DNA from 3 places in the Paraneptunicella aestuarii genome. Region 1 is predicted to be linked to each of the others. Evidence: predicted binding sites of a transcription regulator. Region 1 holds the regulator's gene; each other region holds the start of a gene.
The links. The regulator FNR, encoded in region 1, switches genes on or off when oxygen is low (the NO sensors DNR and NnrR bind a similar motif). The targets are predictions, from matches to a motif close to TTGATCTAGATCAA.
Positions count from the first base shown of each region.

Region 2: a site for FNR is predicted at 3,295-3,308, ahead of KIH87_RS18785 (YgaP family membrane protein). Genes of this name have one in related genera too.
Region 3: a site for FNR is predicted at 2,104-2,117, ahead of KIH87_RS18900 (Hsp20/alpha crystallin family protein). Genes of this name have one in related genera too.

Region 1 covers NZ_CP074570.1:2,480,536-2,485,664, forward strand. The annotation lists gene KIH87_RS10115 (heavy metal translocating P-type ATPase) at 1-1,112, shown strand, start outside; gene ccoS (cbb3-type cytochrome oxidase assembly protein CcoS) at 1,109-1,396, shown strand; gene KIH87_RS10125 (sulfite exporter TauE/SafE family protein) at 1,386-2,051, shown strand; gene fnr (fumarate/nitrate reduction transcriptional regulator Fnr) at 2,081-2,821, shown strand; gene uspE (universal stress protein UspE) at 3,078-4,013, shown strand; gene KIH87_RS10140 (TonB-dependent receptor) at 4,228-5,129, shown strand, end outside.
Region 2 covers NZ_CP074570.1:4,782,215-4,787,343, forward strand. The annotation lists gene KIH87_RS18765 (IS30 family transposase) at 1-564, shown strand, start outside; gene KIH87_RS18770 (hypothetical protein) at 808-1,284, shown strand; gene KIH87_RS18775 (MalY/PatB family protein) at 1,494-2,621, opposite strand; gene KIH87_RS18780 (response regulator) at 2,723-3,151, opposite strand; gene KIH87_RS18785 (YgaP family membrane protein) at 3,366-3,575, shown strand; gene KIH87_RS18790 (hypothetical protein) at 3,827-4,015, opposite strand; gene KIH87_RS18795 (NAD-dependent epimerase/dehydratase family protein) at 4,146-4,967, shown strand; gene KIH87_RS18800 (sodium-dependent transporter) at 5,036-5,129, opposite strand, start outside.
Region 3 covers NZ_CP074570.1:4,809,250-4,814,378, reverse strand. The annotation lists gene prlC (oligopeptidase A) at 1-849, opposite strand, end outside; gene KIH87_RS18900 (Hsp20/alpha crystallin family protein) at 1,514-1,987, opposite strand; gene gorA (glutathione-disulfide reductase) at 2,290-3,636, shown strand; gene KIH87_RS18890 (Na/Pi cotransporter family protein) at 4,261-5,129, shown strand, end outside.

The DNA.
Region 1 (5,129 bases):
TAATGTATGCCGTTGCCGTGCTGGTTGCCACCTGCCCTTGTGCCTTGGGGCTCGCAACGCCCAGTGCATTGACCGCCGCAATGGCCAAGCTCAAGCAGTTTAATTTGATCCTGAAATCTGCCGATTTTCTGGAAAACCTTAATCAAATCGACACGGTTGTTTTTGATAAAACCGGCACATTAACCGAAGGCAAATTCAGCCTGTTCCATTGGAAAAATTACAGCGATTTAAATGACGATCTGGTGTTAAGTATTGCGACCAGTTTGGAAGCCTGCTCCGAACACCCTATCGCCAAAGCCTTTACGGCACAGAACATAGAAAAAGTCGAACAGAGTAAAAACCACGTAGGTAAAGGTGTTGAAGGGGTTATTGCAGGTAAACACTATAAGATTGGCTCTGCAAACTATATTTTTAACTCCTCTACCCTGGAACAGCCTCATACACACAAAGAAGCCAACGTCTTTCTTGAATGCGAAGGTAAACTGATTGCCAGCTTTGAACTGCGAGATAAATTAAGCGAAGGAGTCCTCGCCTTTATTGATACCATTCGTCATTTACAACCAGTGATATTAAGTGGTGACAACAGAGCAAACGTAGCCAACATTGCCGAAGAATTGAATATCGCAGAATGGAAAGCAGAATGTCGCCCTGAAGACAAGCTGGATTATATCAAGTCATTACAAGCTCAAGGCAAACGCGTGTTAATGGTAGGCGACGGCATTAATGATGGCCCTGTTTTAGCACAGGCAGATATTTCCGTAGCCGCATCAGGCGCTTCGGATCTCGCCAAAAATGCAGCGGATGTCATTATGCTGGGCGGCAACATTAGCAAATTAATCGCGTTATTTCGTATCGCTCAAAAAACGCGCAATACTATCCGCACCAATATTCTCTGGGCATTGGGTTACAACACATCGGTATTACCCCTCGCCATGATCGGTTTTTTAACGCCCTGGATGGCCGTCATCGGCATGTCACTGAGTTCTATCATTGTTGTCTATAACTCTACCCGACTTCTTTCTGTTAATATTCCCGACATTGCTAATGTACAGAGTTCTGACAACAATCCACTCATGTCAGAAACAAAAGAAACGCCCAGAGAAACAGTATGAGTATTATTTACGTATTAATTCCATTAGCGATTCTCATTGTAGCCATCGCCATTGTGGTTTTCTTTTGGGCAGTAAAGAGCGATCAGTTTAATGATCTTGATAGGCAGGGATACAACATATTATTTGATGAGGACATTAAGCAGGATCATGCATCAAAAGAAGCTCCTACCTCAGTAAATAATCATCATAGCCAAGCAGAGAAAGAGGAACCGTCTGTACATGAGGGCTCTGTCAGCGAAGAAAACTCTCAGCAACCTTCCTCTTCTTCCAATCATGCACGTTGATCTGATAGCCGCTTTTTTAATTGGCCTCGCTGGCAGTGTTCATTGTGTGTCGATGTGCGGCGGTGTCGTCGCAGGTCTGAGCTTTGCGATCCCAAAAGAGAAAAACAAGCTGCCTTTTATCGCCACCTATAATATCGGCAGGATCAGCAGCTACACACTCGCTGGCGCAATTACTGGAACCTTTGGCAGTATATTCTCGCATCAAATACAAAATGGCATTGTCTGGTTAAACCTTCTTAGTGGCGTATTTCTGATCCTTGTCGCGGCTTACATTGGCGGCTGGTGGCGCATTCTCAGTTATCTGGAAAAGGCGGGCGGAAAACTTTGGAAACATATCAGCCCCATAGGGAAACGTTTCGTTCCTTTTAAATCTCCTATCTATGCCTTACCTTACGGCATTGTTTGGGGCTGGCTCCCCTGTGGATTGGTTTATTCAGCGTTAACCTGGAGTTTAGCGAGTGAAGCATGGCTTGATGGGGCATTAACCATGATGTTCTTTGGTATAGGAACTTTACCCTCAGTAATCCTGTTAGCATTATCGGGAAAAAGCCTGGCAAAAATGATGGAACGCCCTCAAACCAAACAAATAATGGCAGTTTTAATTTGCTTATTCGGAATTTATAGTATTTCCAAATCCTTGCCAGATATTCTATAGTACCCCTTGAACTAACACAGGAACAAAGCATGGCCGGTCACCCGAGTTCTTCTATTCATTGTCAAAATTGTAGTTTCAGTCAGCTATGCTTGCCTTTCAATCTCAATTCGAAAGAGTTAAGCAAGCTAGACGATATTATCCAGCGTAAACGTCCTATTCAGAAAAATGAGCGTCTATTCACCGCTGGTGATGGGCTAAAAGCATTGTATGCCGTTCGTTCAGGGTCATTTAAAACATTTACCGTGTCTCAAGATGGTGAAGAGCAAATCACCGCTTTTCATCTACCGGGTGAGATTATTGGGTTTGATGGCTTGCTGGAGTTAAAACACCAAAGCTTTGCTCAAGCGCTGGAAACGTCGATGGTATGTGAAATCCCCTACCAGACACTGGACGATCTTTCCGGTGAATTTCCTAAATTAAGACAGCAAATCATGCGCTTGATGAGTAATGAAATTCATCATGATCAGGAAATGTTTATGCTGTTGAACAAACGTACTGCTGAAGAGCGTTTAGCTTACTTTATTAAGAGTTTGTCGAATCGTTTCCATGATCGTGGCTTCTCCGCTAACGAATTCCGGCTCACCATGACTCGTGGCGAAATCGGAAACTATTTAGGATTAACGGTTGAAACGATCAGTCGTTTGCTAACGCGATTCCAAAAAGAAAATTTGATCGAAGTAAATGGCAAATTAATCAGCATTGTTAATCATCCCAAACTGGAAGAAAGAATGGGTTCACAGCGCAATACCTGCTCGGTGACTCTGCAATAATTCGTTGATTTTAAGTTTTATAATCAAGCCACATTTAAAGGCTGCTATTTTTAGCAGCTTTTTTGTATCCCGCTTTTTACTCCCTGCTATTTTCCTCTAATAAAACGAGTGTGAGATTAGAAAATCAGCAATAAAATGTATTGAAAAGAGTTAGTTTGATCTCAAACAAGTCAAAAACTTGCCTATATGGTCAAGCTAAACCATTATGTTAATGTAACTTTTAGTTGTAACTCTCTTATTACCAAGGTGGATAGAAATGGGTAACTTCCAAAAAATTCTGGCCGTTATAGATCCTACAATTCAAAAACAAAAATCGCTGGATAGAGCGATTGAGCTGGCAGAAAAAACAGGTGGAAGCATTACCGCCTTCCTTACCATTTATGACTTTTCCTATGAAATGACGACCATGCTTTCCGTTGACGAAAGAGAAGTCATGCGACAAGCCATGATCGACGACAAAGTGGATTGGCTTACCAGTATTGTTGATGCCCATCAGAAGCAAACCGATGTGCCCATCAATGTAAAAGTTGCGTGGCATAACCGCCCTTACGAAGGCATTATTATTGAGTGTATGGAGCAAGGCCACGATCTCATAGTAAAAGGCACTCAAAAGCACGATACACTTAAATCAGTTATTTTTACTCCAACAGATTGGCACCTGTTAAGAAAAGCGCCGGCTTCTGTTTTGTTAGTTAAAGAACACGATTGGCCAGCAAACGGTCAGATCCTTGCTGCGGTGAATGTGGGTACAGAAGACGAAGCACATCAGTCTTTGAACAAACGAGTTACCAAAACAGCCCACGATATGGCATCGATACTGAAAGCAAACGTTCATTTGGTGAATTCTTACCCTGGAACTCCGGTAAACATTGCCATTGAGATCCCGGAATTCGACCCTCAAGGCTATAACGAATCGGTAAAAGCCTATCACGATAAATGCATGACTTCCCACGCGCAAACTCATCAAGTTGCTTTGGAAAACTGCCACGTTAAGGAAGGCTTGCCTGAAGATGTTATTCCAGCAGTCGCTAAAGAAATCGACGCAGAATTAGTGATCATCGGTACTATCGGACGTGTCGGTATTTCTGCGGCGTTAATTGGTAATACCGCAGAGCACGTTATTGATATGCTGGACTGTGATGTTTTGGCGTTAAAGCCAGAAGGCTTTGAATCTCCTGTGCAGTTGAACTAGTTCTCGTCACACTTCATTTAATTCTACATATTCATTTTATAAGCCCTGTTTTTACATCAGGGCTTATTTTATTCTCCATACATACCATAATCTTGTCTCTTTTCGGCTCAAACCGGTATTTTAGGTTGATTATTTCCACTGGTCGGTGTACTTATCTAGCTGCTTCGATAACAACTTATTTTCATTACATTCACACACAAAAACTGGAAGCATCATGACAAATCACGGGAACATCACACACACATTAAAGCCAAGTAAGCTGTCGCTGGCGATATTGTTTGGATTAAGCTCTCTGGCCGGAGGTCTGTCAGCACAGGAGCAAGCTCCTGCCCAAGACTCTGCAAAACAAGAATATAGCGGTATCGAAATTATTAACGTTACTGCACAAAAACGTACCGAAAACCTTCAAGAAGTGCCTATCGCTATCAGCGCTTTCTCGGAAGATGCCATTCGTAAAATCGGTGCATCAGATTTAAATGATTTAGGCTTATACACTTCAGGTTTCGAATCAAATAACGCGACCGCAACGCAAACCACCTGGACAGTACGTGGCATCACCACCAATGACTTCGGTATCGGCCTTGACCCTGCGGTAGCCGTTTATATCGACGGTGTATACATCGGTCGTCGCGGTACGTCAAACCTGAACTTCAACGATGTGGAGCGCGTGGAAATCCTGAAAGGCCCTCAAGGTACGCTATTTGGTCGTAACTCTGCTGCTGGTGCAGTTAACATTATCACCAAATCACCCGTTATTGATTACGAAGGTAACGTTCGAGTGACTTTAGGTAACTACTACAAACGTAAATTTGAAGGCTTGGTTAACATCCCTATTAACGACAACTGGTCGTTCCGAGGTTCATATACTTCCAATAATCGCGATGGTTATTTAGACGCCATCGGTAGAGAAGACCTGGGTAATGAACACGATTGGGGTATTCGAGCCAGTTTATTTGCTGAATATGTGGATTTTGAAGCCGTGATTCGTGCTGACATTTCCAAGCTAAATCAAGATTCTCGTCCGGCAGTCACAATGAATACAGGCTACGGCCTTGGCGATCCTTTCGGCCCGGTTGAAACCGACGGCGGTGATGACGTATACGAAGCGCGTGACGT
Region 2 (5,129 bases), 2.3 Mb from region 1:
CATGGACACCGAAAGTATAAAAAAGGTGGTTCAGGCAAACGCACTATCATCCCAAATCGCGTTGGTATTGAGCACAGGCCAGAAGTGGTTGACACAAAGGAACGCTTCGGAGACTGGGAGGTTGATACTGTTCTGGGTAAACAAGGAACAGGGGCGATTGTGAGCCTTGTTGAGCGCAAAAGCAGGCTCTATTTAGTGCGTAAAGTGAGTGGCAAAAATGCGAAAGATGTCGCACTAGCCATGACTGATATGTTACGCCCTTATACCGATTCGGTTAAAACCATTACAGCAGACAATGGTACAGAATTCTGTGACCACGAAACCGTTGCAAAGGCATTAAAGACAGATATCTATTTTGCCAATCCGTATGCCTCATGGGAGCGAGGATTGAATGAAAACTTTAATGGTTTGCTGAGACAATATATTCGCAAGGGAACTGATCTGACGACAGTCAGTGATGAAGAATTGTCTTCAATCGAAAAGCAGATAAATTTACGTCCGAGGAAGTGCCTCGGATTCAGGCAGCCAGCAGTTGTCTTTGATGAACTGCTGAATGCTGCTTAATTGGTTGAGTGTTGCACTTGAGAGTTGAATCCGCGCACCACCGCCATCAATTGCCAATATTTATTTCCTTAAAGTAAGGAAATACATACCAAAAATGCCAAACCAAATGATTAGGCAAAATAGTCCAAAGCTAACTTTTAGTATTCGCTTGAATTTTAACCATTTTGCTGCAATGCTTTTTTGACTCACTCAACACTAATATTGCTTCTGATTTTCTCTTGAATTCAAAGCATTGGAGGCGTTATGCCCTATACTCCGCAACAGGTTTATCGTTCTGAGAATTTGCGTTTTGCGACGCAGGAAGGAACACGTCAGCCCACTATGTATTTCCGCACAGATCATGGTTCAGGCAGGTTACGTCAAGAGCATGACAGTGGGCCAAAAGTTCAGGATATCCGCAAACACACCACCCATGCGTTTTTTAAAACCAAAGATCAGCAGGTAGCTTTTCATCGAGATTTAAGAGCGCAAGGAACAGGTCTCACTAGAACTCAATACCGAGAATTACGAGCTCACCATGGTGGACATCACACGCCAAGAGAAGGCTATTTTCATCATGAAGCGAGTTTCCAAGGGCATGGCGGAGGCAGTTTGGTTCACACTAATAGCCGAGGAGATGCAGCGAGGTTACATAAAAACGGTGGGCAGGTGGTTTCCAGCCAAAAACTTGAGACGCTGCGCGGTCAAACGTCAACTATCGCTCGTAGAATGGGAGTTTGATAGCCAACAGTCTTTAGCATTAAATTAATGTTAACAAATAGCAGTGCCGTTGCTTAACACATTGGGATAGTTTACGCAGACTCGCCGAAATTCCATCCGTGGAGGCTCCACAGCCGCGTCAACAAAATTGAAAGTCAGGCTGAGGGTCTGCTTAAAACTATCCAAAGGTGACTAATAACCTAACACTTTTATGCAGAATAGATTGTCAATTAAGCTTTTATACGCTGAATAGCATGTTCCAAATGCGATCTCGGGCAACCATAATTCAAGCGAATAAACTGCTTATTGCCAAAGTCTGCGCCCGGTGAAGGGCCTACGCCTTTGTCTTCAAAGTACTTCTGCGGAAGTGGCACATTTAAACCAGAAGCATCAACCCAAGCCAGATAAGTCGCTTGCGGTAGCAACATACGTAATCCTTCAATGGCATTGATTTCCTGATACAGGTAATCGCGGTTGCCACGCAAATAATCTAACAAGACTTTGTGCCAATGATCGCATTCGGTAAAGGCGGCTTCCGTTGCCACCAAGCCCATAATGTTCGCCCAAGGCAATAACCCCATTCCGGCATGATTATATTGAAAGCGCAGTTTGGCGTCGGGAATAATCGCAAATGACGTGCCTAAACCTGCAATATTAAAGGTTTTGCTGGCTGCCATCAGGGTAATGGTTTGGCTTTCAACACCAGCTAAAGTACCCGCAGGAATATGCTTGGCTTGTTGATCCAAGACCAGATCGCAGTGGATTTCGTCGGAGCACAGGAAGATGTCGTTTTCCTGACAAATACGCGCCACTTCCTTAAGCTCCGCTTCGGTAAGCACTGAGCCGACCGGGTTCATCGGGTTACACAGGATGAACATTTTCACTTTCGGATCCTGCGCTTCTTTTTCTAATTGCGCGAAGTCCAATGTCCAACGACCATCCACTTCAACGGTGTCGATATCAACACGTTCCATTTTATTGATCGCTGGTGCGGCTAACATGGGCGGGTAATTAGGGCTTTGCACCATAACCTTGTCGCCCGGTTCACAAAAAGCGCGGCATGCCAGATTAAAGGCAGGTACAACGCCCGGTGTCCAAACGATCCATTCCAGCTCAATGTCCCAGTTGTATTGCTTTTTCAACCAGTGTTTTACGGCTTCATTGGCGGGAGCATATTGGCTCGGATGGGTGTAACCCAAAATGCCGTGACCGACACGTTTATGCAGAGCATCCAGAATGGGCTGCGCACAGCTAAATTCGGTATCAGCAACCCACATCGGCAGTATGTCTTGTCCCTGATATTTAAGCCACTTGAGAGAATAGGTGTTATCGCGGGAAATAGTTTGAGAAAAATCCATGATGGGATGCCCTTTTTAATGATTCAGTATCAAGCATCAGATTGTAATGATTATTTTAGCTGTGCCTAGTGCGGAATTGTTCTTGATTGCTATAAGCTAGACTATTCATCAAAGCCTTTTGATAAATCAGCAGCAGCTTTTTGTTTAACCAGTTTCTTCACTTTTGCCAGTAAGTCTTTTGCCGTAAAAGGCTTACCCAGAAAATCATTCACACCCGCTTTAATCGCCTCGACCACTAATTCCCGAGAAGTGTTCCCGGTCACCATTAAAACTGGGGTGGTTTTGTCGAACTGACGGAATGCACGCAAAAAGTCCAGGCCATTCATGCCCGGCATTTCCCAATCACTGATGACCAGATCGAAGTAACCCTGGTTTTTTTGCAATTTTTGTAATGCTCTTTCTGACCCGCCAAACACCATGATATCGCCACAGTGAATTTCCTTGAGCATATGCGCTATCAAGGTTTGGGTGAGTTCTTCGTCGTCAATTAACATGATATTGGGGAATAATCCCGCATCAGAATCTGCCACGCTCAGCTTTTCCTCTGTTTAGGTGACCGCTTGGATCAAATATAGGCTTTCCAAACTGCGACTGCCAGAAAATAAACTACACTTACTTTTTGTTCTTCTTTTTCAAAGATTGCGTTTAAGAAAAAATATGGCTAACGGTTTTGTTGATCCGTATCAATTTTAATCAAACCGGGATTTGCCATACTGAACGCAAGTAAATTGTAGGAGAATCTACATGATTGATCGAGATAATGTTGGTGTAATGGATACTGCTGTTCGTTCTATTATTGCTTGTTTATTTTTTGCCTTGGCTGTTGAGCAGGTTTTACCCGATATGGTGAACATCGCGCTACTGGTACTTGGTTCTCTACTATGGGTTTCGTGTGCAACAGGTGTTTGCTACCTATATAAAATGCTGGGCATAGACACTTATCACGTGAACTAGATTGATGTGTTGCAAAGGACGCTTTCAATGTGGATTGGTAAGCTATAAGGCGGAGGTTAGACAGGGAAGTATCATTGCAGACACCCCCGTTTACATCATCTAAATAATCTGGTTCGAAAAAGTAAAAACGGCTGATATCTCTATCAGCCGTTTTTTTTTATATTTTCTATATTTTTCTGCATAGCGGCTTAATCACCGCCCAGTCGCCAAATCTCGTTGGCATTCAACCTGATGGTTGAGTTAAAGCCTAATTAGCTAATCGCGTAAAGCATCAATGCAGTAACGATTAACCCAGATACGCCAAAAAATCCGTACTCGATACGGTGTTTAATGGCACTATCACTAACCGGTTGAAAAAAGCTCATAATAATGCTGCTTAATCCCAAAACGAATGCCACTAGCATTAGGCCGAATAAAAATGCAGAACCCCAATCGCCCATATTGCGTATCCTATTAGTCAAAAGGACGGCTATTATGCCGTAATACTGGGATAAATATAGTGGGTTAGATCAATATTTGTCTAATCTGGAAGCGTGAAAACCCACATTAATTGCAATTGAAGAGGATCCATTGATTAATTCGGTAACTATTATAGGCGCAGGGTGGTTAGGCCAAGCTCTCGCAGAACATTTGCGCGATTCTGGCATGTCAATTTGCCTGTCTGCGCGCAGCAACGAAAAAGTACAAACCTTGAGTCAACAAGGCTGGCAAGCCAGCCAATTTGAATTAGGCAACTCGGTTCAGTCTTCCTTGGTTAATAAAGTTCAAAATGAGCATCACCTTGCCATCATCAATATCGCACCAGGACGACGAAACCTGGAACCTGAAACCTTCGTCGCCAATATGATTAAACTGATCGATGAACTCGTTATACTGGGCACAACTCATTTATTGTTTATTAGCACAACTTCTGTTTATGGCGACTTACAAGGAACCATTACAGAAACCACCAGCACGGCTCCAGGCACTCCCTCGGGAAAAGCCCATGTCGAGATAGAAAATTATATTAGACAGCGATTAGCCAAGGCGACCATTCTACGATTAGCCGGTTTAGTAGGTGGGGAGCGCCATCCAGCCAAAAGTCTTTCAGGAAAACTGGATATTCCTCACCCGAACCAGGTTGTTAATCTGGTACATCGAAACGATGTGATAAAAGCAATATCAGCAATTATTGATAACGATATATGGGGGCAAACATTGCACCTATGCTCGACAGAACATCCGACGCGAAAAGAGTATTATCAATGGGCTGCGGCAAGATTTAATCTGCCGAAACCAGAGTTTTTACCAGAGGGTTCGGATTCAATTTCTGGCAAATTAATTGAGGCTAAAAACACCATTAAGAAGCTGGGGATCACGCTGGATTATCCCAGTCCTTACGATATGATTTGATGAAAATTAGAGTTAGAGACCACTTAACGTTTAACTTAACCAGTAAGTAGTCTCTAACTATTTGAATGTTATCCAATTAAACCCGTGCCAAAAAACTTAATGGCAACAGTGTTAATGAAGATCAACAATAAAATCGCGGGGATAAAAGTACCGACCGAGAAA
Region 3 (5,129 bases), 2.3 Mb from region 1:
TTCTGCCATTTTTGTGGCAAGCGACAGAGCTGCGTAGCTGTCAAAGCCAAGTAATTTGGCTTTTTCTGCCCGTAACGCCAAAATTTCGTCGATTAATGGCGTATTGTCCCATTTGCCAGCGTTAGGGCCTTGATCGGAGGCTTTAGTTGACATGGCGGTATACATTTCGCGACGTAGCTCTTGGTTGTCGGCATAGGTTAATACTGGCAAGTAGCTAGGGAAATCGAGTGTAAACAACCAGCCTTGCAAGTCTTTTTGGCGAGCTGCCTGCGCTGCGGCTGCCTTTGCGGTTTCGGGGATACCTGCCAAATCTTCTTCGTCTGTTACCAGTTTTGTCCAACCTAAAGTGGCATCCATCACGTTATTACCAAAGTTTGAAGCGAGTTCTGAAAGGCGAGCTCGAATTTCTCCAAAGCGCTTTTTCTTATCATCAGGTAACGCTACGCCAGACAATTCAAAATCGCGAATGGAGTCGGTAAGGACTTTTTGCTGAGCCTCATTGAGAGAGGAGAAACTGGCGTCGTCACGAATTTGGCAGTAGGCGTCAAACAACTGTTTGTGTTGGCCTAACCAGGTACCGAATTCAGAAATTAAAGGTAAGCAGGCATCATGGGCTTCACGTAATTCGTCTGTATTGACCACTGAATTCATATGCGACACCGGAGACCAATATTTATTCAGCTCATCCTCTACTTCGTCAATTGGCGTAATCAGGTTTTCCCAAGTGAAATGATCTTGTTTTAACTTTTCTTCAATCGTCGATTTGCATTTTTCGATTAGGGATTTTACTTGTTCAACAATATGTTCTGGCTTGATTTCTGAGAAACGAGGCAGGTCGGTATGGCTCATTGAGATGTCCTGAATTTATATTTGTCTTCTTTACCCATTTATAGGATTTAAACGGCAAAACTCAAGCAAATTCTGCTCCTTAGATATCAAAAGATTGTAAAAGTTTTGTGAGCATTAGACCTCTGGATGGCTAATACTTTAGTTTAATTCGGTATAAATATTAACCTTTAATTGTTGTTTGGGGTTGTAAATAATAAACAAGAAAAATATTATCCATTATTAAGTTATTTCTATTTTTGTCGATAAGAACATATTCGAGGCGTAAGGAATGTAACCAGCAGTACATGGGTGTAAATTTATAGGAAATTTTTTACACGTTTGGCATGAATACTGCTTTCTTCGAGTTGGGTGCCGGAAATGGGCTTATTTAGAATACAACAAGAAAGGTGAGTAATATGTTTGACTTTGCTGTAAGTATTATCCTTCTGTTTTGTGGTGTTTCCTTATATCGTTTTATTGGTAAAGAAGTAAACAAGGAAGACGCGAACTTTTTCGCTTAGGTATTCGCTTAATGTGTAGAGGGCATAGAGATTTCGGGCTATGCCTTGTTCCATTGGAATGGTGGATCGCGAACAAAAAAAGAGGCACCGAAGTGCCTTGGAGTGAGTGTCGTGAAACGCAAATATTAGCGTAGAAGGAATGTTTAAAACTGGCGTTTGCCCTTTTACTTGATATCAATTTTTCGTTGTTTCTCAATTGATTCTTTGGGCTTTGCAATCATTACTGTCAATAAGCCGTCTTTATAAGTGGCATGTATTGATTCTTCATTTGCAATTTCAAAAGGCAATGGAATAACGCGACGGAATGAACCGTAAGTACGTTCAATCAAATGATAGCCTTTGTCTTTTTTCTCTTCTTTTTCGAATTTCTTTTCACCGTGTAACACTAGCGTATTGCCGTGCATTTCCAGATGAATGTCTTCTTTTTTCATGTCTGGTAATTCGGCTTTAATCTCAAAGTGCTCATTGGTTTCTGCTACATCAACAGCCGGCTTCAAAAAGTTCGTCGAACGCTCATCGTAAGGGTTAACCTCTGGCCAGTCGGTAAAGAAATTTTCAAACACCTTGTCAATTTGGTTACGTAGTGAACTGGGGGAGTGGTTTTTGCTGCTGTGAAAAAGGTTAGGTAAAAAACTCATGTTCATCTCCTCTGTGATAACGGTTATCAGTGCGTGAATTGCAATGTGATGTGTTACCTGCTCGATACAGTCTTGTTCATGAATTGACCTTTTTCAAATGATGGCGGCGGTTTCTTTTGTTATAGATCAAAAAAGTGAATGTAGAAGAGAATAATGAGGCAAATAATTACCCGTTGCCGGTGTGAGATTGCCTCTTTCTGGTATCTTTCAATAAAGTTAATCAACCCCATATAAAAAACCAATTTGCATTTCTCGGTGAAAAATCCGAAGTTATGCACAGGCAAACCAAGAATGAGATAGCAATGGCTGATTTTGATTATATTTGTATAGGTGCGGGAAGTGGTGGTATTGCTTCGGCAAATCGTGCCGCAATGCGCGGAGCAAAGGTTGCTCTGATAGAAGGTAAAGTGGTTGGTGGAACCTGCGTCAATGTTGGATGTGTACCGAAAAAAGCCATGTGGTTTGGGGCTCAGGTTGCTGAGGCAATCAAGTTGTACGCACAAGACTATGGCTTTGATGTCACGCTGAACAATTTTGATTGGAAAACTTTGGTTGATAGTCGCGAAGCTTATATTGATCGTATTCATGGCTCTTACGACAGAGTATTGGCAAAGAATGGCATCACTCGTATTGAAGGTTACGCCAAGTTTGTGAACAACAACACGGTGTCGGTAAATGGTCAAGAATACACAGCTGATCATATCCTGATTGCAACAGGTGGTAGACCCAACTTCCCGGATATTCCCGGCGCTGATTTAGGTATCGATTCCGACGGTTTCTTTGCCTTGCAAGAGCAGCCAAAACGCGTTGCGGTTATTGGTGGGGGTTATATCGCTGTTGAATTGGCTGGCGTATTACATTCTCTAGGTACGGAAACCCACTTGGTGATCCGTCATGATCGTCCGTTACGTAATTTTGACGAAATGCTGAGTTCTACATTGGTGGAATTTATGACACAACACGGCCCGACTCTGCATCCTCACTGCACTTCTGAAAAGATAGAGAAGAATGCTGACGGAAGCTTGACACTTTCTTTTACCAATGGCGAATCTTTGGTTGTCGATGAAGTGATTTGGGCGATTGGTCGTTCTCCTGCCGTACAAAATATTGGCTTGGAAAATACTGATGTTGAGTTGAACGAACGCGGCTTTATCAAAACCGACGAATTTGAAAATACCACCGCCAAGAATATTTATGCACTAGGCGATGTTAACGGCAAGATTGAGCTAACGCCTGTCGCAGTGAAAGCGGGTCGTTTGCTGTCTGAACGTTTGTTTGGTGGTAAGCCAGAAGCGAAAATGGATTATTCATTGGTTCCGACCGTCATGTTTAGTCACCCTGCCATTGGTACGATTGGCTTAACTGAAAAACAAGCCAAAGAGCAATATGGCGAAGATAATATTAAGGTCTACAACAGCAGCTTTGGTGCGATGTACACCGCGGTGACTCGTCATCGTCAAGAAACACGTATGAAGTTGATTTGTGCCGGCGCTGACGAAAAAGTGGTTGGTTTGCATGGTATAGGTTTGGGTATGGATGAAATCCTGCAAGGCTTCGCCGTCGCCATTAAAATGGGCGCGACCAAAGCTGATTTTGATGCTTGTGTGGCCATTCACCCAACCTCTGCGGAAGAGTTTGTTACTATGTAAATTTTTCTCTGGAAAAGCGAAACCTTACATTTGCTAACTCTAAATAGCAGTGTTTAATTGTCAGTCACCCATAGAGATTTATCGCAAACTCGCCGTGGATACTTCCATGTAGGCTCCTCAGCCGCTTCCCTGCGGCTGAGGGTTTGCTCCTAATTCTCTACAGGTGACTGATAGTTTGGAACAGGTATTTAGACTGTAGGTTTTTGTAATTACATTAAGCCGCTCCATTTTAGGTAAAGGAGCGGTTTTTTATTATCTACTTCCCATTAGCCCCTAACTTACTGATTCCTTTGTATTTGATCTTCCACAAAACAAGATAATTCGCTTTCTTATATCGTTGTATACTGCTGTTAACATGAGTGAAATGCTTTGTATTAGTCAGTAACAACGGTGTGTTTAGCGTCTGTTTTTGGTATTGAACTGGATTTAACTGCCATACTTCTTATTGGCATCATGACTTTTTGTCAGTATTCGATCGTCTGCGACGTTTGGAGCCATTATCGTTGTTGGAAATTTGGTTGCCGAGAAAGCTGAACTGCAAGAAAATATGACGACGGAGCCTAACGGGCAAGTTAACGAATCATAAGTAATTCAATAAAAGAAAATAATAAAAGGTAACCTGAATTGATCATTGCGATTGGCACATTGCTGGGTGGAATAGGCTTGTTCTTGTTGGGAATGCTGCATCTTACTGATGGTTTAAAACAATCGGCAGGAGAGAAGCTGGAACATTATTTATATGCTGGAACCAATACCAAAACCCGAGGTTTTATTTCTGGCTTTACCTTAACTTCTCTCGTTCAATCTTCCAGCGTGGTTACTGTGGCTACCATTGGTTTTGCCAATGCTGGACTGCTTACTATGGGGCAATCGGCCTGGGTGGTATTTGGCAGTAATGTTGGCACAACAATGACAGGCTGGATCGTTGCCCTGATCGGATTCAAGGTAAAAGTCGAGATCTTCGCGCTTCCGTTAGTGGGTATTGGTGCTTTCTTGCATATTCTCTCTCAGGGAGCCCGTTTAAAAGCGGTTGGCAGTGCATTAGCCGGATTTGGTTTGCTGTTTGTTGGTTTGGATTTACTGCAAAGCGCATTAGCCGATCATCAGGGAAGCTTTGCCTTTGTGGATGCTGGAACATTCGATACGTATCACGTCATGATGTTTATTGGCCTCGGTATTGTTATGACAGCTGTAATGCAATCATCCAGTGCTTCAATGGCAATGATTTTGACGTTGGTTAATGCCGGAACTGTGCCTCTTGAGTTAGGCGCTGCTGCGGTAATCGGTGCTAATGTTGGTACAACTTCAACAGCATTATTGGCAACTATTGGTGCAACACCTAATGCTAAACGAGTCGCTTGGGCACATGTGATTTTTAATCTGGTTGCCGGTACAGCCGCATTATTATTATTACCGTTGGTATCTGAAGTATTCTCGGAAGCTTATGAACAAAAATTGATGGGAGGAAATGCGGCATTTTGGCTAGCTGTTTA